Regions from separate parts of the Shewanella sp. ENK2 genome, predicted to be linked through region 2. Evidence: predicted binding sites of a transcription regulator. Region 2 holds the regulator's gene; the other holds the start of a gene.
What was found. The regulator LexA, encoded in region 2, represses DNA repair genes until DNA is damaged. The targets are predictions, from matches to a motif close to TACTGTATNNNNATACAGTA.
Positions count from the first base shown of each region.

Region 1: a site for LexA is predicted at 1,365-1,384, ahead of ACGEDC_RS17680 (YebG family protein). Genes of this name have one in related genera too.

Region 1 covers NZ_CP171406.1:4,022,021-4,033,285, reverse strand. The annotation lists gene proQ (RNA chaperone ProQ) at 1-314, opposite strand, end outside; gene ACGEDC_RS17685 (GAF domain-containing protein) at 583-1,041, opposite strand; gene ACGEDC_RS17680 (YebG family protein) at 1,060-1,353, opposite strand; partial or broken gene ACGEDC_RS17675 (paraquat-inducible protein A) at 1,568-2,196, shown strand; partial or broken gene ACGEDC_RS17670 (paraquat-inducible protein A) at 2,186-2,834, shown strand; partial or broken gene ACGEDC_RS17665 (MlaD family protein) at 2,821-5,459, shown strand; gene ACGEDC_RS17660 (nucleoside recognition domain-containing protein) at 5,656-6,882, opposite strand; partial or broken gene rsmF (16S rRNA (cytosine(1407)-C(5))-methyltransferase RsmF) at 6,981-8,421, shown strand; gene ACGEDC_RS17650 (TatD family hydrolase) at 8,736-9,524, opposite strand; gene ACGEDC_RS17645 (PilZ domain-containing protein) at 9,569-9,895, opposite strand; gene holB (DNA polymerase III subunit delta') at 9,908-10,867, opposite strand; gene tmk (dTMP kinase) at 10,902-11,265, opposite strand, start outside.
Region 2 covers NZ_CP171406.1:2,116,899-2,128,163, reverse strand. The annotation lists gene ACGEDC_RS09455 (helix-turn-helix domain-containing protein) at 1-719, shown strand, start outside; gene mtr (tryptophan permease) at 754-1,998, opposite strand; gene plsB (glycerol-3-phosphate 1-O-acyltransferase PlsB) at 2,010-4,430, opposite strand; gene lexA (transcriptional repressor LexA) at 4,840-5,457, shown strand; gene ACGEDC_RS09435 (cell division inhibitor SulA) at 5,454-5,960, shown strand; gene coxB (cytochrome c oxidase subunit II) at 6,400-7,959, shown strand; gene ctaD (cytochrome c oxidase subunit I) at 7,969-9,585, shown strand; gene ACGEDC_RS09420 (cytochrome c oxidase assembly protein) at 9,587-10,150, shown strand; gene ACGEDC_RS09415 (cytochrome c oxidase subunit 3) at 10,147-11,022, shown strand; gene ACGEDC_RS09410 (DUF2909 family protein) at 11,051-11,265, opposite strand, start outside.

The sequences.
Region 1 (11,265 bases), 1.9 Mb from region 2:
TCTTTTAGAGTTTGCTGAGCGTGATCAATATGCTCTTGCTCAAGCTCACCACAATCTTGGCCATCTAAGTCGATACGCTGTACGCCAGCTTTAACGCCTTTAAGGTAGCGCCAGCTACTTGTATAACGTCTAAGTGCAACACGTAATTGTGTCTTACTTACTTTAGAATCATCAGCCAACCTTTCAGCTAAATCTTGAAACAAACCAATTTTTAATGGCTTAGTTTCACCTTCTGCAATAAAGCATAAAGGAAAAGTTTCATATAAATACGCTAAAACTGCGTTGGTGTCGGTCAACTTGTCTGTTGATTCCATTTTTACTTCCACGTTATATAAGGGGACTGGTTAATAGCTTTCTTGGCTAGTACAGTCGTTTGTCTTTCGTTAAACAGAGTCTTGCTTAACGTTCAAATTAGCACTTCCTACATGATTGCTAAAGCAATTGAAACATGCCCTAACAAATTAACTTAGTTAGCTGCAATTTTACAGTAAATAAATTTTCCAGTAGTTAATGCGTGCAGCTCAGTATTATAAAGCGCATCACAGCGATTGCGACCTGCAATTTAGATTATTTGTTCGCAAATTAAGCAAATAAGCAAGATTCGAAGCTTTTTACTAAGATTTCGAGACCTTTTTGATCGTCTGCATCAAAACGATTCAACAATGGACTGTCAATATCGAGCACGGCAAACACATCATTTCCGTTATGAACTGGCACAACGATTTCTGAATTACTGGCTGCATCACAAGCAATATGCCCTTCAAATTGGTGTACATCTTCAACAAGTTGAGTCTGATCTAGTGCCGCAGCTGTCCCACAAACTCCTTTGCCTATCACAATACGAGTACAGGCAACTTTACCTTGAAACGGACCTAAGACTAATTGGTCTGCTTTTTTAATGTAAAAGCCGACCCAATTTATATTGTCTAAATTATCGTTTAACAACGCCGAAAAGTTTGCCATGCCAGCAATAAGATCATCTTCGTCTTCCATTAATGCTAATACTTGTCGGTTCAATGTGTCATAAAACTCAGCTTTCATTCTACTTCCTAAAATATTTTATTCTGTTGGCGCTTTTTTATTAGTTTTTTTCGTGGCTGCTTTATTGGCAGCTGGCTTAGGTTTTACTACGCCTTTTAATAAATTAGCTAGCTCATCTTTATTAGAAGCTAAGTAAAAAGCAAGCTTCTCTACACTATTCTCGTCAATTTCGAGTTCAGCGCTAGTAATAAAAGGAACTAAGTTATCAGCAATGTCGAGCATTTTGTCATAGGCATCGGCTTCCTTTTTAGATGTAAATGTCATCTTTTCCACCCCTTCTCTTACCACGACAAACTTTGTAATTACCGCCATGATTAACCTCTTACTGTTTTTATATACAGTGCATAGAGTGTCATAGAACTAACTTCTGATGCAAGTATTCTGATTATTCTGGTATTATCTGCTTTTATTGTATCTTGAATAATTGACGTTTTGACTATTTAAAGCCATATTTTGTGCACTTTAGTCAGATATTGTTCAGTAATTTAGAGCTCTTAATTATATAGATGGATGGTTTGCGCTTTATATGCCAAAAAATGTAAATCAAGAGAGCATCGTTTTATGTCGCTCTTGTGACTTAGCAGTTCAGCGCCGTGCGCTACCTTCGAATGTCAGAGCCCTATGTCCTCGCTGCCATACGGCACTCTATGATGTGCCATATTGCTCTATTAACGGCATGCTAGCTTTGTGTATTACTGCGCTACTTTTTTTATTCCAGCTAATTTTTTACCCGTTTTAGAAATCCATTTTTTGGGTAGCATCCGTGCAACGACTGTCTACGAGACAGCCATCGCAGTTTGGGCACAAGGTTATTGGATTGTCGCTGTTGCAGTTATTGCCTCAGCAGTGATTGCTCCTGGCTTATTGATACTGTCGATATTGCTACAAATCATTATCGTAAAAAGCAACTTACACAGCTATTTTTGGCAACGAACCTATCGGCGTTTGCTGAAAAACCAAGCCTTACTCACCCAATTATCAATGTTAGAAATTTATGTCATTTCTTTCTTGGTGGCCGCATTCAATTTATCTGACTTTGCGGATATCTATTTAGGCATGGGAACTTTTTGTTTCGGAATGTTATTTTTGGTTATTTTGTTTTTGCAACGTGAGTATAATCTGGAACATATGTGGAAGCTGACTCATGACGAATAAAATAGAACAAGCTAAAAGCAATGATTACCAGCAAGGTAAAGATATCGGTATGACCTTGTGTGGGGTATGTCGCAACATTAACCCTATTGAGCAAGGGTATTGCAGCCGTTGCGAATCAAAAATACAACCTCGTAATGAACAGAGCTTGCAACAAAGCTGGGCGTTATTAATTACTGCAGCGATTTTATTAATACCAGCCAATATTTATCCGATCACTATGCTCACAAACCAAGGCAAAGTGACTTACGATACTATTTTTACTGGGATAGTACATTTAGTGCATTCGGATATGATCCCTATTGCCATTATCGTATTCACCGCCAGTATTTTAGTACCATGGCTAAAAATTGCTGGACTAGCGATATATTTAACTGCGATTAGTTTTAACTTACCAGTTTCAAAAAGAAGCTCATGGTGGGGTTTCATATTATTGAATGGATTGGCCGTTGGTCTATGTTGGATTTATTCGTTATTGCACTGACAGTTGCGGTAGTCAATATGGGTCAACTTTTAGATGCTAAACCCGCTCCGGCAGCAACCGCATTTGCACTCGTTATCTTACTGACTCAATTGGCAGCTAAGGTGCTTGATACACGTTTACTTTGGGATCGCTTGGACAAAAAAATGACACGAATTGAATCACCAAAAGTCGTTAAAAAGAAACTTTTCTCTCCGATTTGGTTACTTCCTATTGTTGCCCTGGTATTAGGGGCTTGGCTAGGTGTTAAAAGTATCAAAGAGTCGGGAATTGAAGTTCAAGTGCACTTCCCTAGTGCTATCGGTATCGATATCGGTAAAACCCTAGTTAAATATCAGGGATTAACGGTCGGTAAAGTCACCGATATCAGCATTGATAAAGACCTTTCTGGCGTCAATGTTAAAATCATTATGGATTATCGCTCTGATCCATTTTTAAACAAAAATACCCAGTTTTGGCTTGTGACTCCAAAAGCAAGTATCACAGGGATAGAAGGATTAGATACCTTATTTTCAGGTAACTATATTGCCATTCAGCCAGGAGATGGCAGTTCTGCTTCAGAGTTTGTTGCTTTAACAGAAGCCCCTACGATGATCCCCAATGATGAAGAAGGCATAGTTGTGAACCTTACCACTTCAACACTAGGCTCCCTTGATGTCGGCTCAATGGTATTTTACCGCCAAGTGCCAGTCGGCAAGGTGGTTAACTACCGGTTAATCGATAGTGATACCATTACTATCAGTACCTTTATCGAGCAGCAATACGCACACTTGGTCAATCAAGAGTCACAATTTTGGAATGTCTCAGGGCTCAAAATCGATGCCTCTATGTCAGGAATTAAGGTGAATACCGAAAGTTTGGCATCATTACTCGCTGGCGGGATCAGTTTCAACTCAGATACAAAAGCGGACAAAGCAGTTAGTGGCGATACCTACGTACTTTACCCTGATGAAGAAAGTGCAGTTAAAGGGATTGAATTTGTACTTACCGCCGAAAATGCAGATGAGATAAACCAAGGTTCAGCGCTGGTTTATCGTGGCGTTGAGGTGGGTAAAGTTCATCAAACTCAATTGACTGAATCCGGCGTTAAATTTTTAGCCAAGTTTGATGTGCAATATCAGCACTTATTAAATGCCGATAGCCAATTCTGGATTGCTGGTGCCGACATTTCGCTTGAAGGTGTGAAACATGCAGCACGTTTATTAACTGGGAGTGTCGTCAATGTGCTCCCAGGCACCAGTGACCAAGCGTTACCAGAGCTATTTACTTTACAACCTGAAGCGCCAGATTTGCTTCAAGCGCAAAAGCTCACAATACAACTGACTTCTGATGAGCACAGTGGCTTAACTGCAGGCGCAGAAGTTAGATTTAAACAGATGCCTATTGGTACTATCACTGAAGTGACATTAACCGAAGACTTTACCGGTGTTCTTTACCAAGTCGAAATTTTACCTGAGTTCGCCTCACTATTAACAACTGATAGTTATTTTGTCACAGAGTCGGCGTTAAGTATTGACGCCTCTTTAGACGGCGTATCTGTAACAACTAGAGATTTAAACACTGTTATTGAAGGTGCGGTTTCCTTAGTTAAAGGAAAAAATAAAGCATTAGTTACCCCGCAGGCAAAATTTGCCTTGTATCGTTCTAATGATGATGCACTTATCGCCCTTAATAAAAATAACATCATCACATTAACACTCGACAGTATCGATGGCGCGGGGTTATCTGCAGGTTCACCTATTTATTACAAAAAAATGCAAATCGGTAGTGTTAAAGAGGTTTATTGGAACAGCAATACAGACCAATTCTCGATTCGTATCGCAATACAAAATAAGTTTAAACAGTTGATCAAAGACTCAAGTGTATTTTGGCGTAACGATGCAGCAAATATCAATGCAAGCTTGTCTGGTATCGAAGTTGATGTGGCACCTTTAGAAGGTGCACTCAAAGGCAGTATTAGCCTTGGTTTACTTGATAATGACCAACCAGGCAATGTATCTCGCTTGTATGACTCTAAAGCCTTAGCGCTTAAACAGGCTAAAGCCATTACCTTAATCTTGCCTGCTGAAGCAAAAGTTTCTGAAAAAGCAGCGATTCGCTATCAAGGCCATCAAATTGGTGTAGTGCAGCAGGTGAAGTTAAATCAAAACCTCGATACGTTAACAGCAAGTGCCTATTTATACGGTGAATATGCTGATCACTTTACTAAAGCAGACAGTGAATATTTTGTGGTTGATGCGCAAATATCTTTAACGGGTATAACAGCCCCAGAAACCCTAATCACCGGCCCTTACATCGGTGTTTTACCGGGCAATCAAACTGATATTAGCGATAACTTTACTGCACATTTGTCAGCCCGATATGATGCAAATATCGATGCTGATGCAGTCACGTTAGTCCTTGAAGATAGTCAACTGGGTTCTATCAAAGTGGGTACCCCTATTTTCTTCAGAGGTATTTCTATTGGCCAAGTTGATGGTTATTCATTATCAGAAAACGGCAACAAGGTATTGATGTACTCCCATATCGAAAAGCAATACACGCACTTAGTTAATCAAAGCAGCCGCTTCTGGGACGCATCCGGTATCAAACTTGAGGTTGGGATTTTCTCTGGTGCACAAATCGAAACCGGTTCACTAGAAACACTGCTGTCAGGGGAATTTCTGTTGTTACCGAAGACATCACTACCTCAGCAAATCAAATCGCTTCAGGTGCGAGATTTAACCTTTACAACAAGATGAAAGAAGAGTGGCGTAGATGGCAGCCAGAACAAGTGAAGCCGTAATCATTAAAATCACACTATGTAAACTGAACAGGGTTAGTTTTCTAGTTACATTAGATTAAGAGACGTTAGGTTAGCTTCAAGGAACGTTTAAAAAGTCGGCATTTGCCGACTTTTTTCTAATCAAACATCAATAAGCTCATAAAAACCTGAATTCACAGTAAACGCTTAAAAAAATTGGTAAACGTCTGACGAACACTTAACCATAAAACCAATAGCACACAGCAATAGCTGCAATTATTCCACCGACATCGGCAGCCAAACCACAGCCCAGTGCATGGCGGCTATTTCGGATCCCTACAGAACCAAAGTAAACAGCTAACACATAAAAAGTGGTTTCTGTGCTACCTTGGAAAATTGCCGATAATCGGCCAGCAAAAGAGTCGACACCATGATGCTCCATCGTTTCTAACATCATGGCCCGTGCGCCGGAACCACTAAAAGGCTTCATTAACGCAGTAGGCATGGCATCAACAAAACGATTATCAAACCCCATCATGGACACAAGGCCTGCAAGTCCCTGTAATGCATAATCTAGCGCACCGGATGCCCTTAACATTCCAATCGCTAACAGCATCGCTAATAAGTAAGGAATTAACGTTATAGCTTGAGAAAAACCTCCTTTTGCACCTTCTACAAACTCATCGTATATTGCGACTTTCCGGTAGCCTGCAATTAAGATAAAACTCAAAATTAATAATAATAAAATCCCGTTACCGAGCGCTGTAGAAATGGGGCCAATGGCTGATGCTGATAAGGTTAGCAGATAGAATACACTTGCGGTTAAACCACTAAATAGAACTGCGCCATACCCCAACACCACGGTATTTAGCAATGATAAACGCTGTACTATCGCCACCACAGTCAAGCCGACAACGGTTGATGCAACCGTTGCTAATAATATCGGTAAGAAAACGTCAGCCGGCGCTATCGCGCCCTGCTGCGCTCGATATAGAAAAACGGTTACAGGTACTAAAGTCACAGATGAAGTATTTAATACCAAGAAAAGAATTTGTGCATTGGTAGCGACAGCTTTATCCGGGTTCAAGCTTTGTAAGTCGTGCATGGCTTTTAAGCCAAGTGGAGTTGCTGCGTTATCTAGACCAAGCATATTAGCTGTCAGGTTCATCGTCATACTGCCATAAGCGGGATGACCTCGAGGTACCTCTGGCATTAATTTAGATAATAACGGTTCAAATAATTTGGCGAAAACACCAACTACACCAGCTTTCTCTCCTACTTGCATTAGCCCCATCCACAGAGCAAGCACACCGATTAAGCCAATTGATATCTCAGCGGCGAGTTTCGCACTACTAAATATGCCATTTACAGCATCACTCAATACTCCGACATGACCATTGAATAGTTGAATAACAATCGCAATAGCAGCCGTTACAAAAAAGAACAACCAAACTCGATTCAGCACTTAATACTCCATCATTATTGCCCAAGGAACTCACGGTGATAAATGCATGATATAATCTAATCCATAATTACACAGTTGTTTTATCGAATTTTTTTACTATGGCGCAAATTAACCCAAATTACCTCACTCACATTTCTTCAGAACTACCTGAACATCTTGATCTAGATGAGTTTATTGCAGCGTGTCAGCGCCCACTTAGAAAGTCCATTAGAGTCAACACTCTCAAAATTTCTGTGGCTGCTTTTATCGACATAATGAAGCAAAAAAATGGAGTTATGAACCTATCCCTTGGTGTAGTGAAGGTTTTTGGATTACTCATTCTGAAGATCAACAACCAGGTAACATGGTAGAACATATTCAAGGGCTATTTTATATTCAAGAAGCTAGCTCTATGTTGCCGCCCGTAGCACTATTTGATAGTACAGATAGCAAGATACTGGAAACGGTACTCGATGTTGCCTCTGCGCCCGGTTCTAAAACCACACAACTCGCTGCTCTAATGAATAATCATGGCTTACTTATAGCAAATGAATACTCATCAAGCCGAGTTAAAATATTACATGCAAATGTGCAGCGTATGGGAGTGAATCAATGTGCCCTTACCCATTTTGACGGTAAAGTGTTCGGTGAATACTTATATGAAAAGTTTGATGCTATTTTACTTGATGCACCGTGTGGCGGAGAAGGCACAGTACGTAAGGACCCAAACGCCCTAAAGCATTGGCAATTAGATGACGTCACTGACATAGCTGAAACACAGAAAGTCCTTATAGAATCAGCATTATTAGCGCTCAAGCCTGGTGGAACTTTAGTATATTCCACTTGTACACTCAGCCAAATCGAAAATCAGCAGATTTGTCACTATATTCAGCAACAGTATCCAGATGCGGTTGAGTTTATGCCACTTAATGGTTTATTTCCTGGTGCTGAAAAAGCATGTACCGAAGAAGGCTTTTTACATGTTTGGCCACAGATTTACGACAGTGAAGGTTTTTTTGTCGCTAAAATAAAAAAATAACCTCAGTACCAAGATTGAAAAAATGCCCCAAACCGCAACGCAACTTCCCGTTTATATCGGCTAATAGCAAACAAGTAGTGGCTATCAAAGCCTACTTCAGCCAACAATTCAATATCCAGCTTCCTGAAAATTATACTGTGATGCTGCGTGATGATGAGTACTGGCTATTCCCTACTAAGTTCAACGAGTTTATTGGTTTGATGCGCTTCCAACGTATCGGGTTTAAGCTCGCAGATGTGATGAAGAAAGGCTTTAAGGTTAAGCACGAAGCCATCATGGCGTTAAGTCATTATATCCAAAATACAGAGCGAGTCATTGAACTGAGCCGCGCTCAAGCCATTGAGTTTTTGATGGGCAGAGACATTTCAACTCAAGAGATTGATGGGATTGAACAGTCGGCAATGGGAGAAATGTTGGTTAGTTTTAATCAAACACCATTAGGTGTCGTCAAACATTTAGGCCATAGATTAAAGAACAATCTACCACGTGATTTGGTTAAAGATAAAATAGATAAAGTTTAATTAAATCAAAATAATAGAAACTATGCACGAAGTCACTTGTGGCTGTTTTTATACACTAGCGTCATCCCAAAGTAGGTTATTCGCATAATTATCGTTCAATAAATGTGCAATATGACAAATGATAACTATAATTTGTGAATCAAGTTGTGCTCGCGAAACATTCCTGAATGTAGACCACAATACAACTTAACTGAGTACGACTTAACTGATTTACTGAGAATAGCCTCTCAACAGTAGCGCAAGGCTCTTTTATGAAGAGCCATTCCCCTAGACCCAGAACAATTGGATAGTTTTGGGTCTTTTTTTGTCTGAAACTAGCGACCAATGAGTTTCGCTGCATCAGTGAAAAGGTTAAAGAAGTTCTCAGAGGTATAACGAGCTAACTCTTCATATTTCTCACCACGAAGTTCAGCGACAAATTCAGCGACATCACGCACATAAGCTGGTTGATTCTCCTGACCTCTGTGCGGTACGGGCGCTAAATACGGTGAGTCAGTTTCAACAAGTAATCTATCTTGCGGCACTTGACGGATAACACTGCGTAATTCACCAGCATTTTTAAACGTCACAATACCAGACACAGAAATATAAAAACCTAAGTCAATCGCCGCCTTCGCCATCTCCCAGTTTTCAGTAAAGCAATGTAATACACCACCAACTTTATCAGCGCCGCCTGCTTTTAACATTGAAATAGTGTCTTCACGGGCATCACGTGTATGGACAATCAGCGGTTTATTCACTTCAACAGCCAAGGCAATTTGCTGCTCGAAACATTGTTGTTGCAGCGTTTTCGTTTCTGGTGCGTAAAAATAATCTAAACCTGTTTCACCAATTGCAACCACCTTTTTATCAGTCGCAAATTGTTTGATTTCAGCTACATTTAGCCCTTCTTGAACATCTAATGGGTGCACACCAGAAGAAAGGAATACGTTATCAAATTGCGCCATTTTCTCACGCATTGATTCGAAACCTTGTTGGCGTACATTAACGCATAACAGGTAATCTACACCGCGAGATTTAGCAGCGTCGATGATAGCTTGTAAACTAGGTTGATCTGGCACCGCTTTTAAACGGTCCAAGTGGCAATGAGAGTCAATTAACATGGGTATTTTATCTAAAACGAAAATAAGCCAGCAAGAATACCTAGCTACATAGTGCAGGTCAAATCACTTGAAGAAAGTTCACTTGAAAGCAATTTTTCAATATGGTGTTTATGGCTTTCAGGATCGGTTTTAATTTTGACACCAATACCTGCTGGCCTGCCACCTGATGCGCCTAAAGGGTTAATCCAAACCACAACACCTTTAAAATCGGTCATTTGAGATGTACCAGGTAATTTATATGAAATAGACAACTCTTGCCCTAAAAAATGGCTTTCAGTCGTTGAAATAAATAAACCCGCAGGTTTAATAAAAGGCATATAAGCTCTGTACAATTGGTGCAGAGTATCAAAATTTACCACAAGATCGGTCATAGTCTCAGTCTATTATTTAAGATGAATAAGTTGTCTAAATTCGAGTATATAGTCTTGGCATAATGCTGGGGCATTAATACTCGCCATTGTCGTTAATCGCTGACACATTTGTGCCACTTTCGAAGACAAACCAATAATGTTACTTGTCGCTAATGGATCTATCTTTTTACTTTTTAACACATATTGTCGCAAGTACAAATATAAAACATTAAGTGCGTCAACAATTTGCTGTTCAGAAACCTTGATTAAACTGCCACTAAGATGACCTGACTGAATACTTTTAGCCCAATCTTGTCGGAAAGTTAATAGCTTATGATAATGCTCATTTTCTAAACTCTCAGCCAATTTTAACGGTCCACCCATCATACCTAAACACCAAGTGACATCATGTGTTTTTTGGCCTTCTTGTGCAGGAGGCAGTAGTTGGAATTGATTCAACCAATCAAGCACTTTTTGCTTGTTAGGTTTAAGGTAAGCCACCTGTTGGCAACGACTTTTAATTGTAGCAAGTAATCGAGACGGCACATCAGTTTGTAAAATAATTAAAATATTATTCCCAGGTTCTTCCAATGTTTTTAATAGTGCATTTGCTGAAGCAAGGTTGAATTGCTCACTATTTTGAATAATTGCAACCCGTTGACCACCTTGCTGCGCTGTCACCGTGAGTTTTTGGCACAAGTCGCGTATTTGATCCACTTTAATCTGTGTACCATCAGCTTTAATAACATGACAATCTGGGTGTGTTCCTGCTTTAAACAATAAACAACTTTTGCATTGCCCACATGCGCCAACAGGTGTTAGTTGAGTGCACATTGCAGCTTCAGCCATTTCCCTAGCAAGAATATGCCCGCCATACCCTTGTTCAATGCTTACCAGTTGCGCATGAGCACTATGACCACTAAGTCGCTCGTTAACAAAGCGCGTAAATGGCGCATCTAACCACGGAAGTTGGTTCAAATAAAATGCCTGCATTATTGGCTCACTGTTTGTCGTGAAGTGTTGCTGTTCAAGATAATCTTGCCGTTAATTCTGTCGTAATTTGTTGATGCACTTGTTCAAGGGTTTTACTGGCATCAATAACAATAATAGAGTCATCTTTTGCCGCAAAATCTAAAAATGTAGCTCGTGCGCGTTCAAAAAATTCGATTTTTTGAACTTCAATTCTATCCAGTGCACCACGATTTGCTGCTCGCTCAAGCCCAAGTTTTGGCTCAATATCCAAGTATAAGGTCAAATCCGGTTTAAACCCTTTTAAGGTAATATCACTGATTGATTTTACAAGCGGCATTAACCCTCTTCCACCACCTTGATAGGCTAAAGACGACAAGTTATGGCGATCGCCTAATACCCATGTATTGTCAGCAAGTGCT
Region 2 (11,265 bases):
GTGCAAGTTACTACGGTGCTCAGTCGAATAAGATTATTAAATGGTGCTATCGCAATAACTATGTCAGCGGCAAAGCCAAATCCCATGACTCGCTCCGCATAGCCTTAACACTGCTAAATACCTGCAAGCACTTTTTAGGCAAAGACTTCACCCCGATTAAAGTGATGCTCAGTGGCCCCGCCATAAATCAACAGGAGAGCGAAGCAGTATTTGGAACCAAAGTGACCTGGAATGCGCCGCAAACCGAGATATGGCTTGATGTCGACTCCTTGATTAGCTCTGAACAACACTTTTTGGCCTCGCTATCCACCTCCCAACATATTCAGCGCAATAACAAAAGTAGTATTAGCCTCAATCAACTCGACTCATATTTAAATATGCCTCAACCCCATGACACGCCTAAAGTGCTTTATGAGCTGGTGAATTACATACGTTTTTATGGTTTACCCACATTAGATTCCCTTTCGGAATTATGTGGTTTTTCGAAACAACAATTACAGCGACGATTGCAGCGTAATGGCTTTAGTTTTACAGAGTTAATGCGCTATATCTTAGGAAATTTAGCAGTGAAATATATGCTTGAAGGCAAAGAGGTTAAAGAGATTTCGCAGCTACTTGGCTATGCCAGTGTACGCAGCTTCAGTAAAAGTTTTAGGCGATTACATCATCAATCACCGACTCAGTACGTTGAAAAATTGCATCAAAAAAGCCCTCAATAGAGGGCTTTTTTAGATTATCAATATTGCGTATAGCTTATCGATAAACAGGTAATAAATCAGCCATTGCCAATAAGTGACAAGCTGCTGTTAGCACACCAAAAAGAATCACTACAACCACTAACGGCGTACCACCAGGAACTCTAAAGCTATTCTCATCAGGGAACATTTTACGAGACTTATACGCCATCATCGCTGGCACAATAGCAGCCCAAATTGTCGCGGCAAGAGCGGCAAAACCAATAGCGATTAAAAAACCATCTGGGAATAATAAGCCTAAGATGGTTGGCGGTATAAAGGTCACTGCAGCAGTCTTGATTCGGCCATTAGCCGATTCATCAAAATCAAATAAGTCTGCTAAATAATCAAACAAGCCTAAGGTCACCCCTAAGAAAGATGACGCAACGGCCAAATTAGCAAACAGAGTTAACATGGTATTTAGCCAAGCACTGGACATCACATCTGACAATGCCGCAACCAATACGCCCATATTCCCACCTTGAGCGATAATATCGCTAAAATGACTACGAGGAATATTGCCCATGGTGGCAATTAACCAGCACGTGTATATCACTAACGCGATAAAGGTACCGATACAAATCGCCTTGATAATCACATTAGGCTGCTTGCCATAATACTTGACTAAGCTTGGCACATTGCCGTGATAGCCAAAGCTTGTCAGACCAAAAGGAATGGCAGCTAAAATATATGGAGCAAAACTCGCCTGTCCGTCAGGGACTAACAAGTTCACGGTTTCCACATCAATCAGCAAATTACCGACGGCTAAAAAGAAAGTAATGATCATCCCGCCAAGCATTACTGTCGTAATACGGTCGACCACTTTAGTGCTAATCATCACAATCGCAGCAAGCACAAGGGCAAAAACTAAGCCTGCAATACTTTGTGGTAAATGAATGCCCATACCTGACAAGGTGTGGTTCACAATAGAGCCACCACCACTGATATAAGCGTAAGTTAGAATATATAATACGAAGGTAATGGAAAGCCCATTAACTATCCGCCAGAATTGGCCTAATGTCACTTTGGTTAACGTGTCGAAACTGTCGCCAGGTTTAAAATGCAAGTTGGTTTCAAGTAGCATTAAGCCTGACACCAACATACAAAACCAAATACCGATTAGCATGGCAATGGAATAGCCAAACCACATACCAGCACTGACAACAGGAAGGGAAAACATACCGGCACCGACTGTGGTACCGGCAATAATCATAGCACCGCCTAATAATGATTTATTGTGCGGTTGTGATTGTGTTGAACTCATAAAGTTAGTGGTTACCCATGTTCCATAGTGACGCTATCTACTATGGTTTTACGAACAGATAAACGCAACATACCATTGGCATGGTCGCGAATTCGGATGACAGCAAACTGATTGTCATTACCCGACAAGTGCCCTAATTCTTTTAATTTTACACTCAAATTATTGTAGAGTTTTTTATCATAAAACTCTGGCGCAGTAATTCCGTGTAAAGCACCTAAACGCTGAGCTAATAAGTGGCTCGCGCTTTCTAGATCTGAACGTTCAATATCCGGTTTATAAGCCAATAAATTAAAGATAATCGCGTAACGTTGTAATGTCTCACTGACAGTTTCAGACAATAACATTAACTGGGTAATATTACTTTGATTGAGTTCAAACTCGTCTGTACCCGAAATAAGCTGTTGCTCAACAAATAAGTTTAATACGCTATCAATGTAAGCGGGTAAGTCTTCAATCCCCATAAACAACTCAGCCTTGAGTAGCGGATAGAAGTCATTAACGATTTCATGAATTTTTTGACGATTAAACTCTTCGTATTGCACCAAGCAACTCGCAATTAACGAAGGAACTGCCATTAAATGGATGATGTTATTACGGTAGTAGCTCATCGCAATTGCTGAAGACTCTTCAATCGCAATAATTTCACCAATTTGATCAGTGTGCGAAGTAAACTTTTTCAGTGATAGACATTGATCAACTAATTCACTAGCACTGCCTTGAGCTACTGAGGTGTAATCAGTGTAAGGCACTTCTTTCATCAATTTAAGATATAAATCTAGCTGACGTTCCAGCTCTGTGCGCTCTAATGCATTTTGTTCAGCGGCTAATAACACCATACTGGTTAACGTAACAGAGCTCGCAGCTGCTGCACTGTTAATGTTTGTCATCACTTTATTGGCTAATTGATTAACCCCAGGCGTTAACCATGTTGGTTTTTGCTCAGGATCTTTAGCCACTTCTTCACGCCAATCTGGCGACTGCTGATTTAAGAACTGCTGTACGTTAATTGGCTCACCAAAGTTAACGTAACCTTGTCCAAAGTTACCCAACTTACGCAATGCACCAAACACTTGCCATACAGATTCTTTTTGCTTTTTCTTACCACTTAATTCTTTATGATAAGTCGACACTTCCATGACATGATCGTAGCCAAGATACACTGGCACTAAGGTCACAGGACGCTCGATACCACGCAATACGCTGTTTACCGTCATCGCTAGCATGCCTGTTTTAGGAGCAAGTAGACGACCAGTACGTGAACGACCACCCTCAGTGAAATACTCAACTGAATAGCCTTTAGCAAATAGTTGATCTAAATACTCTCTGAATACTGCGGTATAAAGCTTATTACCGTTAAAACTACGACGGATAAAGAAGGCACCACCACGGCGGAACATTGGACCTGCTGGCCAAAAGTTAAGATTAATCCCTGCCGCAATATGCGGTGGAACCATGCCTTGATAATAAAGAATATATGACAGTAACAAGTAATCCATATGGCTTCGATGACACGGCACATAAACGATTTCATGACCATCATGATGCAGTTTACGAACTTGCTCCGCACTCTTGATGCTAATACCACTGTATAACTTGTTCCAAAGCCAAGTTAAGAAACGCTCAGCAATACGAATCAGGTTATCCGAATAGTCTGCTGCGATTTCATCAAGGTACTCAATGGCTTTTTCACGTGCCTTTTCTTCGGGTATTTTTTTGTTAACGGCTTCTTCTTGAATGGCACGCTTGATGGATTCTGACTTTAACAGCGAATTGAACATCGCTTGACGATTAGGAAGCTGAGGCCCTGTCATCACTTTACGTTGACGGCGAAAATGCACACGAGCCACACGGATAAGCTTATGCGCAATACTGACATCTGTACCGTGTTCATCAGCCATATAACGCAGCGACATGGCATTAGAAAATTGAATGAAGTTATGGCGACCTAAAAATAGAATCATTAACCATTTACGTAACCATGTTGGGTTTTCACGCTCAAAAACCGCAGCGGTCATGGTGTCGTCTTCTTTACCAGGGATACGACCCCAATATAGGCTTACAGGAACAAGCTGGATGTCGAGCTCTTTGTTCTTTTGGTGTAATTCGAGCAACTTAGTAAAGTTTGCTACAAATTTATCGCTACTATGGCGCTTACCAAACAAGGGTTTACGCCCTTCCACACACACAATTCTAGGGGTATTGAAACCATCAACATCTAACCGTTCATACGGACTTGGCAAGTTATATTTAGCTGTCATTTCATGTAAGGCAGCAATATCACTCAGCGACTCCGTTTTCATCACATAGACCACTGGCTTGTCAGGATCTAAGTTAAGGTCAGCGAACGGATCTTCAGGCACAACAACACTGTGTACCATTAATTTCTGAATCCAACGTAATGATTTAGCAATGATAGAATCTGGTTTTAGCATGGGTCTTCGCATTATCAACAACGATTTATTGCGCATAGGATACCAGAATATCATTCAGTTACACTAACCTCGGTAAATCTAGTTAACATTTAAGTAGCAAGTTTTGTTGGTTCTAACATCAAGTATCAATCACTTAGTAAGTAGCAAAACATTTAGGTACAGTACTGTATAAATAGACGGTATCCAGTACTTTTTGGCTTATTGCCTTAAGTCATAAATAATAAAACACACTAATTTACCGACGACCCACAAAAACAATAAACCACTGATTTAATAACCTTTAAATAACTAAAAACTTCGATAAAAATTCATATCTATTGCTTTATCAGCAAAAAATGTTGGTTAATACTTGCGCGACCAAAGATACTGTATATAATGACAGTCACTGTATAAAAAGACAGGAATCAACATGAGACCTTTAACGCCACGACAAGCTGAAATTCTAGAATTAATTAAATGCAATATTGCCGAGACAGGAATGCCACCAACTCGTGCAGAAATTGCCACTAGATTAGGCTTTAAAAGTGCTAATGCTGCAGAAGAACATTTAAAAGCACTCGCTAAAAAAGGTTGCATTGAAATTATTCCAGGTACCTCTCGCGGTATCCGTATGGTCCAAGAAGAAGAGGAAGTCGAAGAAGGCTTACCACTGATTGGTCAGGTTGCGGCTGGTGAACCAATTTTGGCGTTAGAACATGTTGAACAATACTTTCAAGTTGATCCTGAAATGTTTAAACCCAATGCTAATTTCTTACTACGTGTTCGTGGCGACAGTATGAAGGATATTGGCATTATTGAAGGCGACTTATTAGCGGTTCACAAAATGCAGCAAGCTAAAAATGGTCAAGTCGTTGTTGCCCGTGTTGATGATGATGTCACTGTGAAGCGTTTTGAAAAGAAAGGCAACGTTGTTTATCTGCATGCAGAAAACGAGCAGTACTCGCCGATAAAAGTCGATTTAACATGCCAAAGCCTTACGATTGAAGGGCTCGCTGTTGGCGTTATCCGTAATGGAGGTTGGTTATGAACACATTAATAGGTAATGCACCACGTCACCCAGGTTTATGGATGGACATGGCATCAGCAGCTGCGCCAGTAAAGCAAGGTATCGAAACCAAACAAACAGCTAACCAAGGGTTAACTGAATTAACTCAGCTATGCGGCCAGTTAGCCGTATTAAGTCAACAAGGGCGATGGATTGTACTGATTAATCCGCCTCACATTGGTTACAAACAAATTCTAGCGAACGCCAATGTCAGAATGGACCGTGTATTACTGGTTCACACTAAAGATGAAGTCGAAACACTGTGGGCAATGGAAAAAGCACTCACAAGTGGTACATCCAGCGCAGTCATTACATGGACAACCCCATTAGATGCTCGTGATAATCGTCGCATTCAATTAGTCGCTAAAAGCGCCTTAGCGCAAGGTGTCATTATTGAAGATGTAAATACTCACTTACGTGATGACCAATTAAACGCCAGTAATCCTGTGACTGCAACCCAATTGAATTTATCTGCATTTCACTAAAGTCTATTTGCTAAAAAAGCCCTTCATTTCGGTGACGGGCTTTTTTTGCGCCTTTTTTCAGCAAATTAGATGATAAAGTGATCTTGATCAATATTTAATCTCCAAGTAATGTAGTTAACAAGGGAGTAACATTTATTGACCTCTCTTAGTGGTAAAAATGAACATAAGTGATAAAACGCTGTAAAGATTGTGCTGGTACCATGCGGTATAGAAAGCCTTGAATAAAAAGCGTCAATTTAAGAATTGAAAAGTTCAGTATTAGGTACAAGTGTGGCCACCAAAACCCAATAGAATAATCGAGTATTAATACTCACTGCCACCGTGTGCTTTGAAGTGATCAAACTTTTTCGGGAATAGAAAAGTTTGCATAGAGCAGAGTATTACTGTGTGACTTTTCCTTGTTGTTATTGCAAATCGCAATTGGCAGAGGAGTAGTCTTGTGAAGCGATTGTTGTATGGATTAATGGTGCTGTTTTTTGCAGTGCCGCTTGCAGCGGCTGATATGCCGCTTAACATGACCCAAGGGGTAACAGAGATCAGTGGTAAGGTTTACGACCTCCATATGATCATTCTTTATATCTGTTGTGCTATTGGTGTTGTGGTATTTGGAATCATGATTTACTCCATGATTTATCATAGAAAATCAAAGGGTGCAGTACCTGCTGATTTCCATGATAGTACCAAAGTGGAAATAGCATGGACTGTCGTGCCGTTTCTTATCCTCATTGGTATGGCAATTCCTGCCACAAAAACCCTCATTGCTATGGAAGACCCAAGTGATGCGGAGTTAACTATCAAAGTAACCGGCTCTCAATGGAAATGGCATTACAGCTATTTTAATGAAGACGTCGAGTTTTACAGTTTACTTTCCACCCCTGCCGATCAAATTACTGGGACAGAAACGAAAACTGAAACTTACCTACTAGAAGTCGATAAGCCCCTCGTTCTGCCAATCAATCGTAAAGTACGCTTTTTAATGACTTCAGATGATGTGATTCACTCTTGGTGGGTTCCTGCATTTGCGGTGAAAAAAGATGCTAACCCAGGTTTTATTAATGAAGCTTGGACCAAGATTGATAAGGTTGGTACCTACCGAGGCCAATGTGCTGAGTTGTGTGGTAAAGACCACGGATTCATGCCGGTGGTAGTTGAAGCCGTTTCTGAAGCAGACTTTGAGCAATGGCTAAAAGATCAAAAACAACTAACTGCTGATGCAAAAGCCGCGGCCGAAGCGTCACTGTCGCAAACCCTGACCTTTGATGAGTTGATGGCTCAAGGTGAACAAGTTTACATGGGCCGATGTGCCGCTTGTCACCAACCAAATGGTGCAGGATTACCTGGTGTATTCCCATCTCTTATCGGCAGCCCAATCATTAAAGGGTCAGTTGCTGGCCACATTGATATTGTCGTCAACGGCCAGCCTGGTACTGCCATGCAAGCCTTCGCGAAACAGCTTACTGCAACAGAAATTGCAGTTGTTGTGACCTACGAGCGAAACGCTTGGGGTAATGATTCTGGTGATGTGGTTCAAGCTGCTGATGTGAACTCTGGTGGGGCACCTAGCGATGCAAGTGATAAACCAACGCCTGTCACTTTGCCTGCTGAGTTACCAGCGACACAACCTGAGGTAGAACAAGTGGTTGCTGACGTCGTTGAAGAAGCAACACCTGACGTTGTTATGGATGACCTATCTATGGATGAGCTGATGGCAATGGGTGAGCAAGTTTACCTCAGCAGCTGCGCTGCATGTCACCAAGCCGCTGGTACAGGTTTACCTGGCGCTTTCCCTGCATTAGTGGGCAGTCCGTTAGTCATGGGGCCTGTTGAAGGACACCTTGAAGTGGTTATCAATGGCCAACCTGGTACAGCAATGCAAGGATTTAGCTCCATACTCTCACCTCAGCAACTCGCAGCTGTTGTGACGTATGAGCGAAATGCTTGGGGAAATAATACTGGTGATGCTGTTCAAGCCACCGATGTTGTTGGTCATGGAAAGTAAGGGATACAGATGAGCACAATTACACAAGATACTACCCCAGCTCATGATGAACATTCTCATGACGGCCATGATGATCACCATCATGGCGCGCCGAAAGGCATCATGCGCTGGATATTAACCACTAACCATAAAGACATTGGTTCTATGTATTTATGGTTCAGTTTTATTATGTTCCTCACTGGTGGTGCGATGGCAATGGTCATTCGCGCAGAACTATTTCAGCCAGGCTTACAGTTAGTTGACCCTAACTTCTTTAACCAAATGACCACAGTACACGGTCTTATTATGGTATTTGGTGCCGTCATGCCCGCCTTCACAGGGTTAGCCAACTGGCTGATCCCAATGATGATTGGTGCACCTGATATGGCACTGCCTCGAATGAATAATTGGAGCTTTTGGATCTTACCATTTGCCTTCGCGATTCTGTTGAGTTCGTTGTTTATGGAAGGCGGCGGCCCTAACTTTGGCTGGACTTTCTATGCACCGCTATCAACAACCTATAGCCCTGATAGCACTGCACTATTTGTTTTCTCGGTGCATATCATGGGGATCAGTTCGATTATGGGCGCAATTAACGTGGTCGTGACCATTGTTAATATGCGTGCACCAGGCATGACTTGGATGAAGTTGCCATTATTTGTATGGACATGGCTCATTACTGCATTCTTGCTGATTGCGGTGATGCCCGTACTTGCAGGTGCGGTTACCATGGTATTAACCGATAAATACTTTGGTACCAGTTTCTTTGATGCCGCAGGTGGCGGTGATCCCGTCATGTTCCAGCATATTTTCTGGTTCTTCGGTCACCCTGAAGTCTACATCATGATTTTGCCATCGTTCGGGATTATCTCGGCCATTATTCCCACCTTTAGTCGTAAAAAGTTGTTTGGTTACGCTTCGATGGTTTACGCCACATCCAGTATTGCGATTTTATCCTTCTTGGTTTGGGCGCATCACATGTTTACCACAGGGATGCCAGTATTTGCTGAACTGTTTTTCATGTACTGCACCATGTTAATTGCGGTGCCGACAGGGGTAAAAGTATTTAACTGGGTAGCAACGATGTGGCGTGGTTCAATCACGTTCGAAACCCCTATGTTATTTGCGATTGCCTTTATTATTCTCTTTACCATTGGTGGTTTTTCAGGATTGATGCTGGCGATAACACCTGCTGATTTCCAATACCATGATACTTACTTCGTGGTGGCGCATTTCCACTATGTACTGGTGACTGGAGCGGTGTTCTCTATTATGGCTGCTGCCTATTATTGGTTACCAAAATGGACTGGCCATATGTATAGCGAAACCCTTGGGCGCTGGCATTTCTGGTGTAGCGTGATTTCAGTCAATGTGCTGTTTTTCCCGATGCACTTTTTAGGATTAGCAGGCATGCCTCGCCGAATTCCAGATTACGCCATTCAATTTGCTGATATTAATCAAATTGTCTCAATCGGCGGGTTCGCATTTGGCTTATCACAGCTAATTTTCTTAGCCGTAGTGATTAAATGTGTCAAAGGTGGCGAGAAAGCGGCTAATAAACCTTGGGAAGGCGCTGAAGGACTGGAGTGGACCATTGCCAGTCCAGCACCTTACCACTCATTCACCACACCACCAGAGGTGAAGTGATATGAGCCAGCCAACGAAATCAAACCGTAACTTACTTATAGGTCTGGTATTAGGATCAATAGGTATGTTCGGCTTTGGTTTTGCGCTGGTACCACTTTATGACGTGCTTTGCGAGACCTTAGGCATTAACGGAAAGCCTCAAGGTACAGCAAGTCGTTATGAAGCGGTGGTCGTTGATAAAGAACGCACCATTACTATTGAATTTATCGCCCAAGTGCAAGGCAGTATGCCATGGGAGTTTGGCCCCAAAGTGAACCGAATACAGGTTCATCCAGGTGAGCTAACTCGCACTGCATTTTTAGCAAAAAACCTTTCTGCTAAACCTCTTGTAGGCCAAGCGATACCCTCGGTATCGCCTGGCCAAGGCGCTGCATATTTCAATAAAACGGAATGCTTCTGTTTTAATCAACAGCCCCTAGCTGCAAAGGCTGATGCTGAACTGCCATTAATCTTTTATGTGGATCCTGACTTACCCGATTCCATTAAAACTTTGACTCTCTCTTATACCCTCTATGACATCACAGACAAACAAACTGCGGCCATAGAGCAAGGAGCAGCAAGATGACAACAAAACATGAAACTTATTACGTGCCAGCGCAAAGTGCCTGGCCCATCATTGGCGCTATTGGGTTATTCCTGATTGCTTTTGGCGCAGGTTCGTACGTACAACAACTCGCCACCGAAGAAACATCGGGCGGCTATATCCTCGTGGCTGGTATCGCAGTCATCATTTTTATGCTGTTTGGTTGGTTTAAAAACGTCATTGATGAATCAATGTCTGGCTTATATTCAGCGCAGATGGATCGTTCTTTTAGACAAGGAATGAGCTGGTTTATTTTCTCTGAAATTATGTTCTTCGGCGCCTTCTTTGGCGCACTATTTTACGCACGAATGGTCGCTATTCCGTGGTTAGGTGGTGCTTCAAACAATGCCATGACCCATGAAGTGCTTTGGCCGACTTTTGAGGCCATGTGGCCACTCACTAAAACACCTGATGGCACTACGACTGAAGCGATGCCTTGGACAGGGTTACCCCTATACAACACCCTGATATTACTCGCATCGTCAGTCACTTTACACTTTGCCCATGTGTCTCTTGAAAAGTCTAAGCGTGGGGCATTAAAAGTCTGGTTAGGACTAACCATCTTATTGGGTATTGGCTTCTTATTTTTACAAGTTGAAGAATATATTCATGCCTATCAAGAAATGGGACTGACACTTTCATCAGGGATCTACGGCAACACTTTCTTCTTACTGACGGGTTTTCACGGTATGCACGTCACATTGGGGACTGTGTTCTTGATTATTCTGTTCTTTAGGGTGCTCAAAGGCCACTTTACCCCTGAGAGTCATTTTGCCTTCCAGTCTGGTAGTTGGTACTGGCATTTTGTCGACGTAGTCTGGTTATGCTTATTTATTTTTGTCTACGTCATTTAAGAGTATGGCTCACCTCTACAGAGGCGAGCTAATACGGCCTAGGGTTAGGTGTTACCCAGCCTAATCCTAGGGCCAGCAACAATAACAACATCACCACAGCTGAAAAGATAACGCGTCGCCCCAAATATTGACTCATTGGCTGTTTGTTTTCAGCTTTAACCATAATAAACAAGGCTCTAGCTAAATTAAATAATATGAATACAAGCAGTAGTACTAATACAAGCTTGAAAATAACTAAGGTAT